2 regions of the Blautia wexlerae DSM 19850 genome follow, and region 1 is predicted to be linked to the other one. Evidence: predicted binding sites of a transcription regulator. Region 1 holds the regulator's gene; the other holds the start of a gene.

Evidence for each region. Region 1 encodes HrcA, which represses chaperone genes, less so after heat shock. Its sites were predicted from a motif close to TGTTAGCACTCNNNNNNNNNGAGTGCTAACA; they were not measured.
Region 2: clpB (ATP-dependent chaperone ClpB) is a predicted target of HrcA. The motif match lies at 3,293-3,323, and genes of this name have one in related genera.

What each region holds. Positions count from the first base shown of each region.
Region 1 is NZ_CP102267.1:3,175,061-3,192,921, reverse strand. It holds gene NQ550_RS14840 (transporter substrate-binding domain-containing protein) at 1-458, shown strand, start outside; gene uvrB (excinuclease ABC subunit UvrB) at 749-2,737, shown strand; gene hrcA (heat-inducible transcriptional repressor HrcA) at 3,384-4,424, shown strand; gene grpE (nucleotide exchange factor GrpE) at 4,442-5,086, shown strand; gene dnaK (molecular chaperone DnaK) at 5,147-7,024, shown strand; gene dnaJ (molecular chaperone DnaJ) at 7,144-8,331, shown strand; gene NQ550_RS14810 (phosphatase PAP2 family protein) at 8,451-9,176, shown strand; gene prmA (50S ribosomal protein L11 methyltransferase) at 9,294-10,247, shown strand; gene NQ550_RS14800 (16S rRNA (uracil(1498)-N(3))-methyltransferase) at 10,252-10,998, shown strand; gene NQ550_RS14795 (cysteine desulfurase family protein) at 11,020-12,174, shown strand; gene thiI (tRNA uracil 4-sulfurtransferase ThiI) at 12,360-13,541, shown strand; gene NQ550_RS14785 (HPr family phosphocarrier protein) at 13,657-13,893, opposite strand; gene mtaB (tRNA (N(6)-L-threonylcarbamoyladenosine(37)-C(2))-methylthiotransferase MtaB) at 14,211-15,542, shown strand; gene NQ550_RS14775 (IreB family regulatory phosphoprotein) at 15,756-16,028, shown strand; gene ruvX (Holliday junction resolvase RuvX) at 16,030-16,452, shown strand; gene NQ550_RS14765 (DUF1292 domain-containing protein) at 16,465-16,722, shown strand; gene NQ550_RS14760 (ribonuclease J) at 16,886-17,861, shown strand, end outside.
Region 2 is NZ_CP102267.1:3,354,356-3,358,500, forward strand. It holds gene NQ550_RS15605 (sodium:proton antiporter) at 1-13, opposite strand, end outside; gene NQ550_RS15610 (DUF4250 domain-containing protein) at 440-613, opposite strand; gene clpB (ATP-dependent chaperone ClpB) at 614-3,205, opposite strand; gene NQ550_RS15620 (reverse transcriptase domain-containing protein) at 3,638-4,145, opposite strand, start outside.

The sequences.
Region 1 (17,861 bases):
CTGATAAGAGTTACTATGAACGGGCTACGGAAAAATTTTCAGATATGGATGAAACCAGGATCAGCGGAAAACATATTTTGCTTGCAGAGGATAATGATCTGAATGCGGAAATCGCAGAGTTTATCCTGGAGGATATGGGACTTATAGTTGAACGTGTTGAGGATGGAGTTCAATGTGTGTCAAGGATAGAACAGAAACCGGCAGGTACCTATGACCTGATCCTTATGGATATCCAGATGCCGAACATGGACGGCTACAGGGCAACTGAGATGATCCGCGGACTGTCAGATAAAGACAAAGCCACTATTCCAATCATAGCCATGACAGCCAATGCCTTTGAGGAAGACAGAAAAAAGGCACTGGCAAAAGGAATGAACGGACATATTGCAAAACCTGTTGATGCAGAAAAAGTTGAGAAGACTATTTGTTCGGTTTTAGGCAGCCAGAGCGAACAGTAACGCGATACGTATTACTGTTCGCTCCGTTCGCAGTAACGTAGCCAAAATTCATTCCAGATAGCCTGCGGCAATGGAATTTTGGCTTGTATGTCTCGGGATTTTGGCATATTCATGCCAAAACACCTCGCGGAATAGTAGCGTGTGAACAGTAGCGACACGTTCTAAAGTGCAGAACAGGTATTCGCTTGTTCTGTACTTTTTTTATATAGGATGATATACTGAAAACATAACCATACTAAAACATATCTCAATTTTTGATAAGCGAAATTTGATTAAAACAGGAGAATATTATGGATCATTTTAAATTGCACTCCGAATACAAACCAACCGGTGACCAGCCTCAGGCAATCGAGAAACTGGTCGAAGGTTTTAAACAAGGCAACCAGTTCGAGACTTTACTGGGGGTCACAGGCTCCGGTAAGACCTTCACTATGGCGAACGTCATCGCCCAGCTTAATAAACCAACCCTCATCCTCGCCCACAACAAAACTCTCGCGGCGCAGCTTTACGGTGAGATGAAAGAATTCTTCCCTGAGAACGCAGTGGAATATTTTGTCTCCTATTATGACTACTATCAGCCGGAGGCTTATGTCCCGTCTTCAGACACCTATATTGCCAAAGACTCCTCCATCAATGACGAGATTGACAAACTCCGTCTCTCTGCCACAGCCGCAATGTCAGAGCGGAAAGACGTAGTGGTCATTTCCTCCGTTTCCTGTATCTACGGACTGGGTTCCCCTCAGGAATTCTTTGACATGATGATTTCCCTGCGTCCGGGAATGACCAAAGACAGGGATGAGGTAATCCGGGAGCTGATTGACATTCAGTACACCAGAAATGAGATGGACTTCCACCGAAGCACCTTCCGTGTCCGTGGAGATACCCTGGAAATTTTTCCTGCCAACAGCTCCGATACAGCCGTGAGAGTAGAATTTTTCGGAGATGAGATCGACCGTATTTCAGAAATTGATGTACTGACAGGAGAAATCAAATGCCAGCGTTCTCATATCAGCATCTTCCCTGCATCCCACTATGTAGTGCCAGCAGAACAGATTCAGAGAGCAGCTGTAGCAATAGAAGAAGAATTAAAAGAACGTGTAGAGTATTTCAAAAGCGAAGACAAGCTTCTGGAAGCCCAGCGAATCTCAGAACGCACCAATTTCGACATTGAAATGATGAAAGAAACCGGATTCTGTTCAGGAATCGAAAATTATTCCAGACATCTGTCAGGATTAAAGCCCGGACAGCCGCCATACACACTGCTGGACTATTTTGGAGATGACTTCTTACTTATTATAGACGAATCTCATATCACAGTACCTCAGGTAGGAGGAATGTACGCCGGTGACCAGAGCCGGAAGCAGACATTGGTGGACTATGGTTTCCGTCTTCCTTCGGCAAAGGACAACCGTCCTTTAAGCTTCGAAGAATTCGAATCCAAACTGGATCAGGTCATGTTTGTATCTGCCACTCCGGGACAATATGAGTATGATCATGAACTCCTCCGTGCAGAACAGATCATCCGTCCAACCGGACTTCTGGATCCGAAAGTAGAAGTCCGCCCCATTGAAGGCCAGATCGATGATCTGATCGGAGAAGTAAACAAAGAAGTGTCAAAGAAACACAAAATCCTGATTACCACTCTCACCAAACGAATGGCAGAAGACCTGACAGAATATATGAAAGAAGTAGGAATCAGAGTCCGTTACCTCCATTCCGATATCGATACCTTAGAGCGTGCCCGCATTATTCGTGATATGCGTCTGGATGTTTTTGATGTTCTGGTAGGAATCAACCTTCTTCGAGAAGGCCTGGACATCCCGGAGATCACCCTGGTAGCAATCCTGGATGCAGACAAAGAAGGCTTCCTCCGTTCCGAAACCTCTCTCATCCAGACCATCGGACGAGCTGCCCGAAACAGTGAAGGCCATGTAATCATGTACGCAGACAACATGACCGATTCCATGCACAAAGCCATCACCGAAACCAACCGCCGCCGAACCATCCAGGAAGCCTATAACAAAGAACACGGAATCACTCCGACTACTATCAAAAAAGCAGTCCGCGACCTCATTGCCGTATCCAAAGCAGTAGCCGAAACCGAAGTCCGACTCCAGAAAGACCCAGAGTCCATGACCCGCAAAGAACTCACCAAACTCATCGCCCAGGTAGAAAAACAAATGCGCGCCGCAGCCGCAGACCTCAACTTTGAACAGGCCGCCGAACTCCGCGATAAAATGATCGACCTGAAAAAGAATCTGGATATTTTAGATAAATAGTGCTATACTGAGTCTTTTTCATCTGTGTAATCGAATTTGAAGACAAGCAAGTGATATAGTTATTCTATAGCAATTCTCTAAAATAATGTATCTTAATCCAGTCCATCAGAGTGTGAAATCCTGCGTCAGATATCTTCCTTGTCTTTCGCACTTTGCTGAACTGTCTTAAATGCATTATTTACAAGGATTGCTATAGAAGAGGCGATTCGCCTCCCAGGCGAGAGCCCCGCCTGTATAATCGTCCTGAACAGCCAGCGGGGAGAAATTATTGATATTGTGTGCATTTGCAGGATGCTTAGAGATACTTAGTCTGCAGAAATCTGCGTTATGAGCCGGCTGCATCACCTGTCTGAGCGGAGTCTGAGACGGAGCGAGTTTGACAAGCCGGCTCATGCCTTTAGCAGATTTCTGCAGACTTAGTATCTCTTAGCGTCCGAAACCGCACACAATATCAATAATTTCTCCCCGCGTCCCTTTTCTATAACATAATCTTAATAACCCCTATTGTTCATAAAATAACAAAAAATTCACAAAATAATATTGACAAACCAAATCAAGAGTGCTATCTTATGAGCATAAGGTGTTAGCACTCCTAAAACATGAGTGCTAACAAACCAAAACAAAGGCAGTAAAGGAGTGGAACTTCATGGATCAGGAATTAGATGATCGTAAAAAGAAAATACTAAAAGCCATCATCAAAACCTACATGGAAACAGGCGAACCGGTGGGTTCCCGGACCATTTCCAAGTTTGCAGATTTAAATGTAAGCTCTGCCACCATCCGGAATGAGATGTCAGACCTGACAGATATGGGATATATCGTACAGCCCCACACCTCAGCCGGAAGAATTCCTTCTGATAAAGGTTATCGCCTCTACGTAGACGAGCTGATGAAAGAAAAGGAATCAGAGGTTCAGGAAATCAAGGATCTCATGATAGAGAAAACTGACAAACTGGATAAAATGTTGAAGCAGGTAGCAAAGGTACTGGCCTCCAATACCAACTATGCAACAATGATCTCTGTTCCACAGTACAGCGGAAGCAAGATTAAATTCATCCAGCTTTCCCGTGTGACACCCCTTCAGCTTGTGGCAGTAGTAGTGAGTGATAACAATGTCATCCGAAACCAGATCATCAATCTGGATGAGGAGATGGACGATCAGACAATCCTGAAATTAAATCTTCTTCTTAACACCAACTTAAATGGGGTGCCCATTCAGGATATCAATCTGGGAATGATTGCCCGCCTGAAAGAACAGGCAGGTGTACATGGCTCTGTGGTTGGCACAGTCCTTGATGCAGTGGCAGACACCATCCAGGTAGACGAAGACGATATGCAGATATATACTTCAGGAGCAACCAACATTTTCAAGTATCCGGAGCTTGCAGACACAAGCAAAGCGAGCGAGCTGATTTCAGCATTTGAAGAGAAGCAGGATCTGGTAGACCTGGTGAAAGAGAGAATGTCTGATACAGAGAACACAGGAATTCAGGTGTACATTGGTGATGAGATGCCGGTGCAGACCATGAAAGACTGCAGTGTAGTCACAGCCACTTACGAACTTGGAAAAGGAATGCATGGTACCATCGGTATCATCGGTCCCAAGCGTATGGATTATGCAAACGTAGTTGACAGCCTGAAGGCTTTGAAAGTCCAGCTGGACGAACTGATTAAGAAAGAGAGTTAGAAAGGCGGTAATAGAGAGTGTCAGAAGAAACAAAGAACACAGCTCAGGAAGAAGAGACAACAGATACTCCGGTAACAGAAGAAACTGTTGAGAATGAACCTGAAGTTGTAGAGAACGGCGAAGCAGAAACAGAGGAAATCCCGGTAGAGGACGGAGACGAGGAAGCTTCCCAGGATGACAAGAAAGACAGCAAATCAAAAACTTCTTTCTTCGGCAAGAAGAAAAAAGAAAAAGATAAATTTGAACAGCAGATTGAAGAACTTACAGACAGGCTGAAACGAAACATGGCTGAATTCGATAACTTCCGTAAGAGAACGGAGAAAGAGAAATCCAGCATGTATATCATCGGAGCCAAGGACATAGTTGAGAAAATGCTTCCGGTTGTGGATAACTTCGAGAGAGGTCTTGCACAGGCACCTGAAGGAGATTCTTTTGCAGATGGCATGAAGATGATCTATAAACAGCTGATCACCACATTAGATGAGCTGGGCGTGAAACCGATTGAAGCAGTGGGTAAGGAATTTGATCCGAACTTCCACAACGCAGTAATGCATGTGGAGGATGAAGAAGCTGGTGAGAATATTGTGGTAGAAGAATTCCAGAAGGGTTACACCTACAAGGATTTCGTAGTCCGCCACAGTATGGTAAAAGTAGCCAACTAATTTACATGAAAATATAGAATATATCAAATCTAGTTGAAAATAAACAGGAGGAACAAGATTATGGGAAAAATCATTGGTATTGACTTAGGTACAACAAACAGCTGTGTAGCCGTAATGGAAGGCGGACAGCCAACAGTTATCGCTAATACAGAAGGCGCAAGAACAACACCATCAGTTGTCGCTTTCACAAAAACAGGAGAACGTCTTGTAGGTGAACCTGCAAAACGTCAGGCAGTAACAAACGCAGAGAGAACAATCTCTTCCATTAAAAGAGAGATGGGTACTGACTATCGTGTAACAATCGACGACAAGAAATATTCCCCACAGGAAATTTCCGCTATGATTCTTCAGAAACTGAAAAAAGATGCAGAAGGATACCTTGGTGAGAAAGTTACAGAAGCAGTTATTACAGTTCCTGCATATTTCAATGATGCTCAGCGTCAGGCAACAAAAGATGCCGGTAAAATCGCAGGTCTTGATGTAAAACGTATCATCAACGAGCCAACAGCAGCAGCTCTTGCATATGGCCTTGACAATGAAAAAGAACAGAAGATCATGGTATACGATTTAGGTGGCGGTACATTCGATGTATCTGTAATCGAAATCGGTGACGGCGTTATCGAAGTACTTTCCACAGCAGGTAACAACCGTCTTGGTGGTGATGACTTCGACCAGAAAGTTACAGATTACATGCTTGCAGAGTTTAAGAAAGCAGAAGGCGTAGACTTAAGCAATGATAAGATGGCACTTCAGAGATTAAAAGAAGCTGCAGAGAAAGCAAAGAAAGAGCTTTCTTCCGCAACAACTACAAACATCAATCTGCCATTCATCACAGCTACAGCAGAAGGCCCGAAACACTTCGATATGAACCTTACAAGAGCTAAATTCGATGAATTAACACATGACTTAGTAGAAATGACAGCAGAACCGGTACGTCGTGCACTTTCAGATGCAGGTATCACAGCATCTGAACTTGGCCAGGTACTTCTGGTTGGTGGATCTTCCCGTATCCCGGCTGTTCAGGATAAAGTAAGACAGTTAACAGGCAAAGAGCCAAGCAAGAACCTGAACCCGGATGAGTGTGTAGCACTTGGTGCTTCTATCCAGGGTGGTAAACTTGCAGGTGATGCAGGTGCAGGTGATATCCTTCTTCTGGATGTTACTCCACTGTCACTGTCCATCGAGACAATGGGTGGTATTGCAACAAGACTGATTGAGAGAAATACTACAATTCCTACAAGAAAGAGCCAGATTTTCTCAACAGCAGCAGACAACCAGACAGCAGTAGATATCAACGTTGTACAGGGTGAGCGTCAGTTTGCAAAAGACAACAAATCCCTTGGTCAGTTCCGTCTGGACGGAATCCCGCCAGCACGTCGTGGCGTTCCGCAGATTGAAGTTACATTTGATATCGATGCAAACGGTATCGTAAATGTATCTGCTAAGGATCTTGGAACAGGTAAAGAACAGCACATCACAATCACAGCTGGTTCTAACATGTCTGATTCCGATATCGACAAGGCAGTAAAAGAAGCTGCTGAGTTTGAAGCACAGGATAAGAAACGTAAAGAAGCAATCGATACAAGAAACAATGCTGATTCCATGGTATTCCAGGTTGAGAATGCACTGAAAGAAGCCGGAGACAAGATCGATGCTAATGATAAAGCTGCTGTAGAAGCAGACCTGAACGCACTGAAAGATTTACTGTCTCAGACTGCAAATGCAGAAGAGATGACAGATTCTCAGGTAGCAGATATCAAAGCTGCTCAGGAGAAGATGATGGAAAGTGCTCAGAAGCTTTTCGCTAAAATGTATGAGCAGACACAGCAGGCAGGCGGCCAGGCAGGACCGGACATGAATATGGGCGGCGGTGCAGCAGGCAGCACAGATGCAGGAAACAACGATGATGTTGTAGATGCTGATTACAAAGAAGTATAATGTGACATTTCTGTAAAAGCAGAGATTTGCAACGGAAATATCAATAATAACTGTTCAGTGGGAGAGTCTCTCTCACTGAATAGTTGTGTTATAAATAAAACGGGTATAGGATTAAAATCATGGCTGATAAGAGAGATTATTATGAAGTCTTAGGCGTGGACAAAAGCGCCGATGACGCAACACTTAAAAAAGCATATCGTAAGCTGGCCAAGAAGTATCACCCGGATGTAAATCCAGGAGATAAAGAGGCTGAGGCGAAATTTAAAGAGGCAACAGAGGCTTACACCATCTTAAGCGATCCGGAGAAGAGAAAACAGTATGACCAGTTTGGCCATGCGGCTTTTGAAAACGGTGGAGGAGGTGCCGGCGGCGGCTTCGGAGGTTTTGATTTTAACGGTGCTGATATGGGTGATATCTTCGGCGATATTTTCGGCGATTTATTTGGCGGCGGCAGCAGAAGTAGACGTGCTAATAATGGTCCGATGAAGGGAGCTAATCTCCGCGCACGCGTAAATATTACTTTTGAAGAAGCTGTCTTTGGCTGTGAGAAGGAACTGGAGATCGTACTGAAAGACGAGTGCACCACCTGTCATGGAACAGGTGCGAAGCCGGGTACTTCACCGGTAACCTGTCCGAAATGTCATGGAGAAGGTCAGGTTGTTTATACACAGCAGTCCATGTTTGGAATGGTGCGTAATGTACAGACTTGTCCGGATTGTCATGGATCAGGTAAGATCATCAAGGATAAATGTACTTCCTGCCGCGGAACCGGATATACATCTTCAAGAAAGAAGATTCAGGTATCTGTACCTGCAGGTATTGACAATGGTCAGAGCATCCGCATCCGTGAGAAGGGTGAACCGGGTACAAACGGAGGTCCGAGAGGCGATCTGCTTGTAGAAGTAAATGTTGCACGTCATCCGATCTTCCAGAGACAGGATATGAATATCTTCTCTACTGCGCCTCTTACATACGCGCAGGCAGCACTGGGCGGTACTGTACGTATCAACACAGTGGATGGAGAGGTTGAATATGAAGTGAAACCCGGAACTCAGACAGACACAAGGATCCGTCTGAAAGGAAAAGGTGTACCGTCTCTGAGAAACAAGAATGTACGTGGCGATCATTATGTGACTTTTGTTGTGCAGGTTCCTACAAACCTCAACGAAGAAGCAAAAGAAGCACTGCGCAAATTCGATGAGGCGTGTGGTAACCGTCCGAAATCAAAAGATTCTGATGATTTTGAAAAACCGGAAAAGAAGAAAAAGAGTTTCATGGATAAATTAAAAGAGACTTTTGAGGATTAATTATAAAAGAAAATTAAAGAAAAGAGGTTTACCCTCTTTTCTTTTTTTGTATAGTCGTGTATATTGAAGAGTAACGGTAAAAATCAGATGAACAGACAGGAATAAAAGTTTCCTGAGAAATGGAGAGATATTTGACAAAAACAGAGAAGATCGCAGCTTTTAGGGAGAAGTATCTCCCTGTATGGGTAATTTTGCCGCTGATAAGCATTTTTGTATTAAACTGTCTTATTTACTGGGGAAGCGGAGTACTGACAGCAGACAGATATCATTTTGATTTTACCATGTCACTGGACAGGGCAGTGCCGTTAATACCACAGTTTATCTGGATTTATATTCTGGCATTTCCTTTTTGGGCAGTGAATTATATTCTGGCTGCACAGAGAGGAAAAGATGGATTTTATCGGTTTGTGGCAACTGATCTGACTGTTCATATTACATGTTTTATTATTTTTCTGGTTTTGCCAACTACCAATGTCAGACCTGAGCTTGCAGGAACTACATGGTCCCAGCAGATGCTTAAGTTTGTTTATCTCATGGATGGTGGAAACAGTCCGTCTAACTTATTTCCGTCAATCCATTGTTATGTAAGCTGGCTGAGCTGGCGCGGAGTCAGTAAATCAGAGAATATTCCAAAATGGTATCAGCATTTTTCACTGATATTTGCAATACTGATCATTATTTCTACCCAGGTGCTTAAACAGCATTATCTGGTGGATGCCATTGCCGGAGTTGCACTGGTAGAACTGGCGTGGAGATTTTACAGCAAAGGAAACCGCCACGAGATATTCAGACATTTTTTTGAAAAAATAAGTGAAGCATGCAGTCGGTGGGTAAATAAGAATTGACTGGATGTGGTGAGATGCTGCATTATGGGAATAGCTGCAGAGTAACAGAGAATGGGCCAGACATATTTTTGGATGATAATAGTTAATTATATAACATAAAGAAATGGAGACAATTACATGAAGTGGAACCGTTTTACAGTAAAAACGAAAACAGAAGCAGAAGATATCGTTATCAGCACACTTGCAGAAGTCGGCATTGAAGGCGTGGAAATTCAGGACAAACAGCCTCTGACTGAGGAAGACAAGGCTCAGATGTTTGTAGATATTATGCCGGAAGGACCTGCAGATGACGGCGTTGCCTATCTGAATTTTTATCTGGAAGAAGATGCAGACAAAGAAGCAATCCTGAAAGATGTTCGTGAAGCATTAGATGACCTGAAGAATTTTATGGACATCGGAGAAGCTACCATTGAAGAATCTCAGACAGAGGACAAGGACTGGATCAACAACTGGAAACAGTATTTCCACCAGTTCTATGTAGATGATATCCTTATCGTACCGTCATGGGAAGAAGTAAAAGCAGAGGATAAAGACAAGATGATCCTCCACATTGATCCGGGTACAGCCTTCGGTACAGGTATGCATGAGACTACTCAGCTTGTGATTCGCCAGTTAAAGAAATATGTAACACCGGATACAGAGATGCTTGACGTAGGAACCGGAAGCGGTATCCTTGGTATCGTTGCCCTGAAACTTGGTGCGAAACATGTACTGGGAACAGACCTTGATCCATGTGCAGTTCCTGCAGTTGCAGAGAATAAAGAAGCAAACCAGATCGTGGATGAAACTTTTGATATGGTGATCGGAAACATCATTGACGATAAAGCGATTCAGGATCAGGCAGGATATGAAAAATATGATATCGTAACAGCAAATATCCTTGCAGATGTTCTGATCCCTCTGACACCGGTAATTGTAAACCAGATGAAAAAAGGCGCTTACTACATTACTTCCGGTATTCTTGATGTGAAAGAAGAAGTTGTAGTGGAGGCAGTAAAAGCAGCAGGCCTGACGGTCGTAGAAGTGACACATCAGGGCGAGTGGGTTTCCGTAACAGCAAGAAAGGACTGATCCTATGCAGCGTTTTTTTGTGGAGCCTTATCAGATTGAGAAAGAGGCACACCGTATCCACATCAATGGGACGGATGTAAATCATATTAAAAACGTTCTCCGCATGAAATGTGGGGAGGATGTGTGGATCAGTGACGGAGGAGATAAAGAATACCGCTGCCAGATTGAAGAACTGGGAGAGGATGAGGTTCTGCTGCATATCCTCTATGCACAGGAGCCGGAATATGAGCTGCCAAATAAAATTTATCTTTTCCAGGGACTGCCGAAAGCAGACAAGATGGAACTGATCATCCAGAAAGCAGTAGAGTTGGGAGCTTTTTCTATAATCCCGGTAGAGACAAAGCGATGTGTGGTGAAACTGGATGTTAAGAAGGCAGCAAAGAAGGTGGTTCGCTGGCAGCAGATCGCAGAGAGTGCAGCAAAGCAGTCCAAGCGAATGCTGATCCCGGAAATCCATGAAGTAATGACCTACAAACAGGCACTGGAATTTGCGAAACAGTTAGATGTAAAACTGATCCCGTACGAACTTGCCAAAGGAATGAAAGAAACCAGAGAAATCCTCAGCGAGATTAAGCCTGGACAGTCTGTCGGTATCTTTATCGGACCGGAGGGTGGATTCGAGGAAGAAGAGGTAGCAAAGGCACTGGAAGCAGGTGCCCATGCGATTACACTTGGAAGACGAATCCTCAGAACTGAGACAGCAGGACTTGCGATTCTTTCAGTTCTGATGTTCCAGTTGGAAAATGAATAATAGAAACAAGAGAGAACAAAAATGGAAGCATATTTTGATAATTCAGCCACGACTCGCTGCTTTGAAGAAGTAAAGGACATCGTGGTAAAAACAATGATGGAAGATTTCGGAAATCCATCTGCCATGCACCAGAAAGGTGTAGACGCAGAAGGGTATGTCAAAGAATCTGCCAGAACGTTGGCACAGATACTGAAAGTAACAGAAAAAGAAATCCTGTTCACTTCCGGTGGAACAGAGTCAAACAACCTGGCTCTGATCGGTGGTGCGCTTGCCAACAAACGAAGCGGTAATCACATTATCACAACTGCAGTAGAGCATGCTGCAGTCAGCCAGCCGGTAGCTTTTCTGCAGGAACAGGGATTTGAAGTGACCATTCTTCCTGTAGACGGGCATGGAGTAGTAAAACTTGACGCATTGGAGAAAGCATTAAGGCCGGATACTATTCTCGTATCTACAATGATGGTAAATAATGAGACCGGTGCGGTTATGCCTGTAGAGAAAATCGGTGCAATAATCCAGGAGAAGTGTCCGAAGGCGCTGTATCATGTAGATGCGATCCAGGCATTCGGCAAATATCGTATTTATCCGAAGAAATGGAATATCCATCTTCTGTCTGTCAGCTCACATAAGATCCATGGACCAAAAGGAGTTGGATTCCTGTACATCAACAGCAAGGCAAAAGTGCAGCCTCTGATTCTCGGCGGCGGCCAGCAGAATGGCATGCGTTCCGGAACAGACAATGTACCGGGAATCGCAGGACTTGGTGTTGCAGCGAAGATGATGTACCAGAACTTTGACGAGAAAGTAGAGCATCTTTACCAGCTCAAAGAACGCATGGCAGAAGGACTTTCTAAGATTGACGATGTAGTAATCAACGGAATGCCTGTCAGAGAAGGCGCACCGCATATCTTAAGCGTCAGCTTTCTGGGAATCAGAAGCGAGGTATTGCTTCATACCTTAGAGGACAGAAACATTTACGTATCAGCAGGAAGCGCATGCTCCAGCCATAAGAGAAAACCAAGCGCAACACTTTCAGCAATGGGAATGAGCAATGCACAGATCGAGAACACTGTACGTATCAGCTTCTCAGAGGAGAATACATTCGAAGAAGTTGACTACTGCCTGGAAGTTCTGAATGAAGTACTGCCGATGCTGAAACGCTATGCACGCAGATAACAAATAATAGTTATAAGTGATATTTGGAATGGAACCTGAGATAAGCTCAGGAATATTTGAAAAGGTTGTTAATAGCATTTATATGAATTCTATTTGAAAATTACAGATATTAAATCCAGAAAAATATTAATTCTAATATTATATAAAACAATTTATTATAAGCAAAATAAGAGAAGGAGAAACAAATGATATTCCACGCATTTTTAATAAAATACGCAGAAATCGCCATCAAGGGCAAGAACAGATACATCTTCGAAGATGCCCTTGTAAAGCAGATGAACATCGCCCTTTCCAAAGTAGAAGGTGAGTTTGAAGTAAAGAAAGAACAGGGAAGAATCTATGTATTCTGCCCGGAACAGTATGATTATGATGAGACAGTAGAAGCTTTGCAGCACGTATTTGGTATTGTCGGAATCTGCCCTGTAGTGATCTGCGAGGATCAGGGATTCGAGCAGATGGCAAAGGACGTAGTTTCTTATATGAAAAACTGTCATCCAAACTACAGCGGAAGCTTTAAAGTATATACAAGAAGAGCAAAGAAATCCTATCCGATCACATCCATGGAAGTCAGCGCAGAACTGGGCGGCCGCATTCTGGATGAATTCCCGGATGCAAGTGTAGATGTACATGAACCGGATCTGACTCTCTCTGTGGAAATCAGAGACAAGATTTATGTATATTCCCAGACTATCAAGGGTGCAGGCGGAATGCCGATCGGCACAAACGGAAAAGCCATGCTTCTTCTTTCAGGCGGCATCGACAGCCCGGTAGCAGGATACATGATCGCAAAACGTGGCGTTAAAATTGACGCTGTATATTTCCACGCTCCGCCATACACCAGCGAGAGAGCAAAACAGAAAGTTGTAGATCTGGCAAAACAGGTAGCAAAATACAGTGGACCAATCCGCCTTCATGTAGTGAACTTCACAGATATCCAGCTCTATATTTACGACCAGTGTCCGCACGATGAGCTGACTATCATTATGCGTCGTTACATGATGCGTATTGCAGAGCATTTCGCAAAAGAAAGCAGATGTCTCGGTCTGATCACTGGAGAAAGCATCGGTCAGGTTGCCAGCCAGACCCTGCAGAGCCTTGCAGCAACAAACGAAGTCTGCACACTCCCTGTATACCGTCCGGTTATCGGATTCGACAAACAGGAAATCGTAGAAAGATCCTGGGAAATTGGAACCTATGAAACATCCATTCAGCCATTCGAAGACTGTTGTACTATTTTCGTGGCAAAACATCCGGTTACCAAACCAAACCTGAACGTGATCCACCGTTCTGAAACAAAACTGGAAGAAAAAATTGACGAACTCATGAAGACAGCGCTGGAGACTGTTGAGATTATTGAGATTGATTAATATCGATTACAAACATTCGGAATCTGCTGACGCTACTTCCTTATGTTTGAACTTGAAACTCTGGTATACAAAAAAAGAGGAACTGGTAAACAGTTCCTCAATGACTGCGAAAAAATTATTCTGTAACGTATTTGCCTACGATTGCCATAACGGTATCAAGAGCAGCGCCATCAGCGTGGACGTTTAAATCGATTGGTTTGGATAAATCAAGGCTGAAAATACCCATGATAGATTTTGCGTCGATTACATATCTTCCGGATACTAAATCGAAATCGCAGTCGAATTTGCTGATTTCATTAACGAACGCTTTCACTTTATCGATAGAGTTCAGTGAAATTTTAACTGTTTTCATTATGAGAACCTCCCTTAATAATAGTTATTTGCTGACCTGATTGTCTGTCAGCTTACAGTTTTCATCTTAACGGCAGAGACCATAAAAGTCAAGGTGAAAACGGATAAAATTTCCAGAAAGATTTAGTGAAAATGTAGAACAGTGCTAAAATATCAGACTGTTTTGTAGAAAATGAACAATAACTAAAGCGAAAACAAAATCTATTCTGTAAGCATATAAGTTTTCGAAATGTCAGCATGTATACAAAGTCCAGACTACAGAAAATGAGTATGCAGGTATAGAATTATAAAAACAGAAAAATCAATTAGGAGGAAAGAATGGGAAAAAAAGTTGCACTTCACAACTTAGGATGTAAAGTAAACGCCTATGAAGTAGAAGCCATGCAGCAGCTTCTGGAAGAAGCGGGCTACGAGATCGTACCTTTTGAACCGGGGGCTGATGTATATTTGATTAATACCTGTACAGTAACCAACATTGCAGACCGTAAATCCAGACAGATGCTGCACAAAGCAAAGAAAATGAACCCGGATGCTATCGTGATCGCAGCCGGATGTTATGTACAGACAGATGAAGGGAAACTGGATAAAGATGAGGCTGTAGACCTGATCCTTGGAAACAATCAGAAGGGAAATATTGTCCAGGTACTCGAGGAATATGAGCAACAGCACACCAAACAGAAACATGTGCTCAAGATCAACCAGACAAAAGAATATGAAGAACTGGCAATTGATCATACAGCAGAGCATGTACGCGCATATATCAAAGTTCAGGATGGCTGTAATCAATTCTGTACTTACTGTATCATTCCTTATGCAAGAGGTCGTGTCAGAAGCCGTAAGATCGCGCATGTAATGGATGAGGTTCATGCACTTGCAGCAAAAGGATATAAGGAAGTCGTTCTGACAGGAATTCATTTAAGCTCTTATGGTGTAGATTTCCCGGCAGAAGAGAAAGAAACACTGCTTTCCCTGATCCGGGCAGTACATGAGGTAGAAGGAATCGAACGAATCCGTCTGGGCTCCCTGGAACCGGGAATCATCACAGAAGAATTTGTGCAGAGCATTACCGCATTGCCGAAAATGTGTCCGCATTTCCATCTGTCCCTGCAGAGCGGATGTGATACCACACTGGAGCGAATGAATCGCAGATACAGAAGCGCAGAGTATGCAGAGAAATGCGGGCTTCTGAGAAAATATCTGGGAAATCCTGCACTTACCACAGATGTGATCGTTGGTTTTCCGATGGAAACAGAAGAAGATTTTCAGGATTCCTATGATTTCGTAGAGAGCATTCATTTTTATGAAACTCATATTTTCAAATATTCCCGCCGCCATGGAACAAAGGCTGCAGCCATGTCCGGACAGCTCACTGAAGCACAGAAAACGGTCAGAAGTGACAAGATGCTTGCTTTAAATGAACAGCATGCGAGAGAATATGAGAAATCCATGCTCGGCGGTGAACTGAAAGTACTTCTTGAGGAAGAAGTAGAGATTAACGGAGAGCAGTGGTATATCGGCCACAGTATGGAATATATTAAAACAGCAGTGAAAAAACAGGACAACTACAGTGTGAATGATATCATTACTGTAAAAGCTGAAGAATTCCTGGAAGAACATACATTAACAGGTGAGGTTCTGGGAGTAGAATAGTTACAGTTCACTTCATTCTCAGCGGAATAGTGGTGTGTGAACAGTAACAACAGTAACGAATAATCATCAATAAATTTGCGGTTGCACAATACGTGAAATTATATTAAAATATAGAAGAAAATATGTGTATTGTATACGAAATTTGCAATACATAGCAAAGCAGAATTACTAAGAAGGCTTTGCGACAATAAATCAGGTAAGGACGTGAATAAAATGGCAGAGAACAATCTGGGTAATACCCAATATTTCAGAACAAAACCAGACCAGGAACTTCAGGTAAAAGAAGTTCTGGATCTCGTTTACACAGCAATGGATGAGAAAGGATACAATCCGGTCAATCAGATCGTTGGATATATTATGTCCGGAGATCCTACTTATATTACCAGTCACAAGGGCGCAAGAAGCATGATCATGAAGGTAGAGCGCGACGAACTGGTAGAGGAACTTTTAAACGAGTATATTAAGAACAAATCCTGGGAACGCTGATATGAGGATTCTGGGATTAGATTATGGATCAAAAACAGTCGGTGTAGCCATTAGTGATCCGTTGGGGATCACCGCTCAGGGTGTAGAGACGATCTGGCGTAAACAGGAGAACCACCTGCGCCAGACACTTGCCCGTATTGAAGAACTTGTTTCGGAATATCACGTGGAGAAGATCGTGCTTGGATATCCGAAGAACATGAACAATACGATTGGAGAACGTGCCCAAAAATCACTGGAATTTAAAGAAATGCTGGAGACACGTACAGGTCTTGAAGTGATCATGTGGGACGAGCGTCTGACAACAGTAGAAGCCAATCGTACTTTAATGGAAGCCAGTGTGCGCAGAGAGAACCGCAAGCAGTATCTGGATCAGCTGGCTGCTGTTTTTATTTTGCAGGGATATCTGGATTCCCTGTCCTGTTAGGAGATTAATAAGATGGAGAAAATTAAATTTCAGCTTGAGGACGGAACAGAAGCGGAGTTTTATGTAGAGGAGCAGACTAGGATCGGAGGAGTTGCATATCTTCTGGTATCTGATTCTCAGGATGATGAGGCGACAGCCTATATTTTTAAAGACGTGTCAGAGGATGACAGTCAGGAAGCCTGCTATGAAATGGTCGAGGACGAGGATGAGATGCAGGCTGTTTTTAAAGTATTTGAACAAATGTTAGATGACGTAGACCTTGAAATGTAGCATGGAGGTGTAGTACTTGAGTAACGAAAATAACAACCAGTTTAATAATGAAGCGCGTGAAAATCATGACGGACAGTTCGGACATGGTCAGAAGAGGCCATACAACAGACCGAAGAATTATAAATATAAACCACAGCACAGAAACTCTTATGGAAGAAAACCAATGCAGGACCGCAAGGCTCCGGCAGATAAAGAGAAGAACGGAATACAGGTACCATTTAAGGCTGCGATAAAGAATTCTTCCCGCAGACCGAAGAAACCAACATCTAAATTAAAGATCATTCCTCTGGGTGGTCTGGAACAGATTGGAATGAATATCACAGCATTTGAATATGAAGACAGCATTGTTGTGGTAGACTGCGGTCTTGCTTTCCCGGAAGATGATATGCTCGGAATTGACCTTGTCATTCCGGATGTCACCTATTTAAAAGAGAATATTTCCAAAGTAAAAGGCTTTGTGATCACTCATGGACATGAGGACCATATCGGTGCGCTGCCGTATGTACTCAAAGATGTAAATGTCCCTGTTTATTCCACGAAGCTGACCATTGCTCTTATTGCAAATAAGCTGAAAGAGCATAATATGACCAATACTACCAAGTTAAAGGAAGTAAGGCATGGACAGGTCATTAATCTTGGTGATTTTTCAATTGAATTTATCAAGACAAACCATAGTATCCAGGATGCATCTGCACTTGCGATCTATTCTCCGGCAGGCATCGTAGTGCATACCGGCGACTTTAAAGTAGATTATACTCCTGTATTCGGAGATGCCATTGATCTGCAGCGTTTTGCAGAGATTGGAAGAAAGGGAGTACTGGCACTGATGTGTGACAGTACTAATGCAGAGAGAACCGGATTTACCATGTCTGAACGTTCTGTGGGACATGTGTTTGATAATCTTTTCAATGAATATAAGACAAACAGAATCATTATTGCCACTTTTGCATCCAATGTAGACCGCGTACAGCAGATCATTAACACAGCTTATCGTTTCGGACGCAAGGTTGCAGTAGAGGGCCGCAGTATGGTAAATGTTATCACAACTGCAGCAGAGCTTGGATACCTTCGCATTCCGGATCAGACTCTGATTGAGATCGATCAGGTTAAGAATTACCCGGATGAACAGGTAGTGCTGA
Region 2 (4,145 bases), 170 kb from region 1:
CCAACTTTTTCAAAACTGCCACCTCCATATTGTATTTTCGTACAGCGCGATTATCATTCAGGAGATTTTTTTCATATATGTGTTTCTTCCTATTTAATATGCGCTTGTTTTTTACAGATGCAATTATATCATACAGCATACAAAAATCAATTGTGTGGATAGTGAATATTTATACTTTATTTCCTGTTTTTTTATACATTTTTTACATATTCCCTGATTATTTTCGTTTATATTTTAACGATTTAATCTTTATTACTGACATTTTTTTGTACTGCCTTATCTATTTTTTAAGATTGTACTGATTTTGAAACACATGACCCAATAACTGCTCCGCAGTTTATCACTTTTGAGCAATTAAAGCAGGGATCTTTCTTATATGCAATACGAAAAATGCTCCCCAACAGCAATTCCCGCTGTCAGAGAGCATTTCGCATATTTCTTATATGAACTGATTGGTTGCTTCATCATACTCATAGTCGATGGAATGCATCTTCGCCACCAGTTCGTCTTTCTTCAATCCTCTGCATGTGCAGAGTGCTTCCAGGGAATCATAGTAATCCCTGAGCTGAGTATTTACATAACTCAGCAGAATCATTGGATCTTTGGGTATCATTTAGTTTCCGTCCTTTACCGTAACAATGAATTCCCCATTCTGAACATCCAGCACCAGAGTATCACCTGCGTGAACATCTCCGGACAAAATCTTTCTCGCCGCAAGAGTCTCTACATATTTCTGCAGATAGCGCTTCAACGGACGTGCACCATATACCGGGTCATAGCCATTCTCGATAACCTGATCCTTGGCTGCATCTGTCAGTTCCAGGGAAAGCTCCTGGTCTGCAAGACGTTTGTCAAGCTCGCCGACCATCAAGTCTACTATCTTACCAATATTGGATTTTGTCAAGGGCTTGAACATAATTATTTCATCCAGACGGTTCAGGAATTCCGGACGGAAATGGCCTCTCAGGTCATCCATAACCTGACTCTGAGCCTCAGGTTTGATCTCACCATTCTCATCAATACCATCCAGCAGATACGGAGAACCAATGTTGGAAGTCATGATAAGAATTGTATTCTTAAAGTCAACCGTACGTCCCTGAGAATCTGTGATACGGCCATCATCCAGTACCTGTAACAGTACGTTAAACACATCCGGATGTGCCTTCTCAATCTCATCGAAAAGTACAACACTGTATGGTTTACGGCGGACTGCCTCAGTAAGCTGGCCACCCTCCTCATATCCTACATATCCGGGAGGCGCTCCGATCAGTTTGGATACAGAATACTTCTCCATGTATTCACTCATATCAATTCTGACCATATTCTGTTCATCATCAAACAGATTCTCTGCCAGAGTTTTGGCAAGCTCTGTCTTACCTACACCTGTAGGACCAAGGAACAGGAAGGAACCGATTGGTTTAGTCGGATCCTTGATGCCGGCTTTAGAACGAAGGATTGCATCTGTAACCCTCTTCACACCTTCATCCTGACCTACAACTCTCTTGTGAAGCTGATCTTCCAAAGTGAGGAGTTTGGCTCTCTCGCCTTCTGTCAGTCTTGTTACAGGAATACCGGTCCATCTGGAAATGATCCTTGCGATCTCATCATCAGTGACTGCCTCATGAACCAGACTTCTGTCACTTTCTTTGACACTCTTTTCTTCGATTTCCAGCTGCTGCTGTAATTTCGGAAGTTCGCCGTACTGTAACTGTGCAGCCTTCTCCAGATCATAATTCTGTTTTGCTTTCTGGATCTGCTTATTCACATCCTCGATCTGCTCACGAAGCTTCTGTAATTTTTCTACAGAATGCTTCTCATTATCCCACTGTGCTTTCTGTGTATTAAAGGTATCACGAAGCTCTGCCAGCTCCTTCTGAAGTGTTTCCAGACGTTCCTTACTCAGATTATCTGTCTCTTTCTTCAGTGCAGATTCCTCGATCTCCAGCTGCATGATCTTACGGCGCTGTTCATCCAGCTCTGAAGGCATGGAATCCAGCTCTGTCTTGATCAGGGCACAGGCCTCATCCACCAGGTCAATGGCCTTATCAGGAAGAAAACGGTCTGTGATATATCTATGTGAAAGTGTAGCTGCTGCAACCAGCGCACTGTCTGTGATCTTAACACCATGGAAGACCTCATATCTCTCCTTCAGACCACGAAGGATGGAAATGGTATCCTCCACTGTAGGTTCATCTACCATAACAGGCTGGAAACGACGTTCCAGAGCGGCATCTTTCTCAATATACTGACGATACTCATCCAGAGTTGTTGCACCGATACAGTGAAGCTCACCTCTGGCAAGCATAGGCTTCAGCATATTGCTTGCATCCATGGCTCCGTCAGTCTTACCTGCACCAACGATCAGATGTAACTCATCAATGAAAAGAATGATGTTTCCTTCACTCTTCTTTACTTCTTCAAGGACTGCTTTCAGACGTTCCTCAAACTCACCTCTGTATTTGGCACCTGCCACCAGAGCACCCATGTCCAGGGCAAAAATCTTCTTATCCTTCAGACCTTCCGGCACATCCTCTGCCACGATTCGCTGTGCAAGACCCTCGATTGCTGCAGTCTTACCTACACCAGGCTCACCGATGAGCACCGGATTGTTCTTGGTCTTACGTGAAAGGATTCTGATGATATTACGGATTTCCTCATCACGTCCGATCACAGGATCTAGCTTCTGGTTACGTGCCTTTTCGACTAAATCCTCGCCATATTTATTCAAAGTATCATAAGTAGCTTCTGGATTGTCACTGACTACACGCTGATGGCCTCGTACTGTAGAAAGTGCCTGCAGGAAACGCTCCTTAGTAATGCCAAATTCCTGAAACAGTTTCTTCATGCTCGGACTTGGATATCTCAACAAGGCAAGGAATAAATGCTCTACAGAGACATATTCATCTCCCATTGCCTTGGCTTCATCCTCTGCACTGACCAGAGCCTTGTTCAGATACTGTCCGAAACGAAGCTCACCGCCGGATACCTTAACCCTGGCATCCAGTGCCTGATTCAGAGAATTTCTGAAATAATCCTTATCTATCTCCATTTTCTCAATCAGTTTAAGAATCAGGCTGTCTTCCTGTTCCAGCAGAGCATATAAAAGATGCTCCTCTTCAATCTCCTGGTTGCCAAACTGATAAGCAACCTTCTCCAGATCCTGGACAGCCTGTACGGATTTCTGTGTAAATTTACTGATATTCATAGGCTAACCCTCCTCTTATATGAGAAATATCTCTCCCGAAGGAGAAATATGTTGTTTCCTTTGTTCTGCATGTAATATAACACACGTTGTTAGCACTGTCAAGAGGTGAGTGCTAATTTTTTGAGATTTTTTTTGCAAACCTTGATTTTACGAGGTTTGCAACACTTTTTCTTCCTTATAATCATCACTTTTTCTTGGTTTGACACCATTTTGACACCAATTTTTTATTTTTGGTGTCAGCTAATTGCTACGCTTTCCAGCCTTGTGATTTCACTCTCAATTCTGGACATCTCACTTACATGGTTATATACGTCCATTGTTACATCTATGTGGTTATGTCTCTAGTAGATATGGGGATTACTCCCCATACCCCTACGCAAAACCGTACGTGCGCTATTAACGCATACGGCTTTTCACTTTATATTTCATACTTTATCTATAAAACAAACTTACCTTAATACTTGGTTCTAACAATGGGAATGTTCGAAGCAGTCCATTAAAAAAGGTATCCGACGTATAACTTCTTTTCTGGCTTCTCCGATTCAGCCATTTATACAATAACCATTTTGTCTGTACTAGGAAATTCTTCACTTCCCTTGTATTGTCGGTCACTCCATAATACTGATAATGTCCCCGCAATTTTGCATTCACTGTTTTAAATATCAGTTCCAATGGCATTGCTCGATGTGCCTTTATCCATTCTTTCATTGCTTTTATCTTACTGCGAAATTTCTTCTTGCTGGTCTTTACCCTACAACGGAAAAACTCTCTCTTTCCGTCCATTCCGCAATAAAATGTGAAACCAAGAAAGTCAAGGGTATCTGGTTTTCTCTCTCCTCTTGCTTTTCTGTTGTGCCTGGCAAACCTCCCGAATTCCAATATCTTCGTCTTTTCTCCTGCCAGTTCCAATCCGTATTTTGCAAAGCGTTCTTCCAGCCTC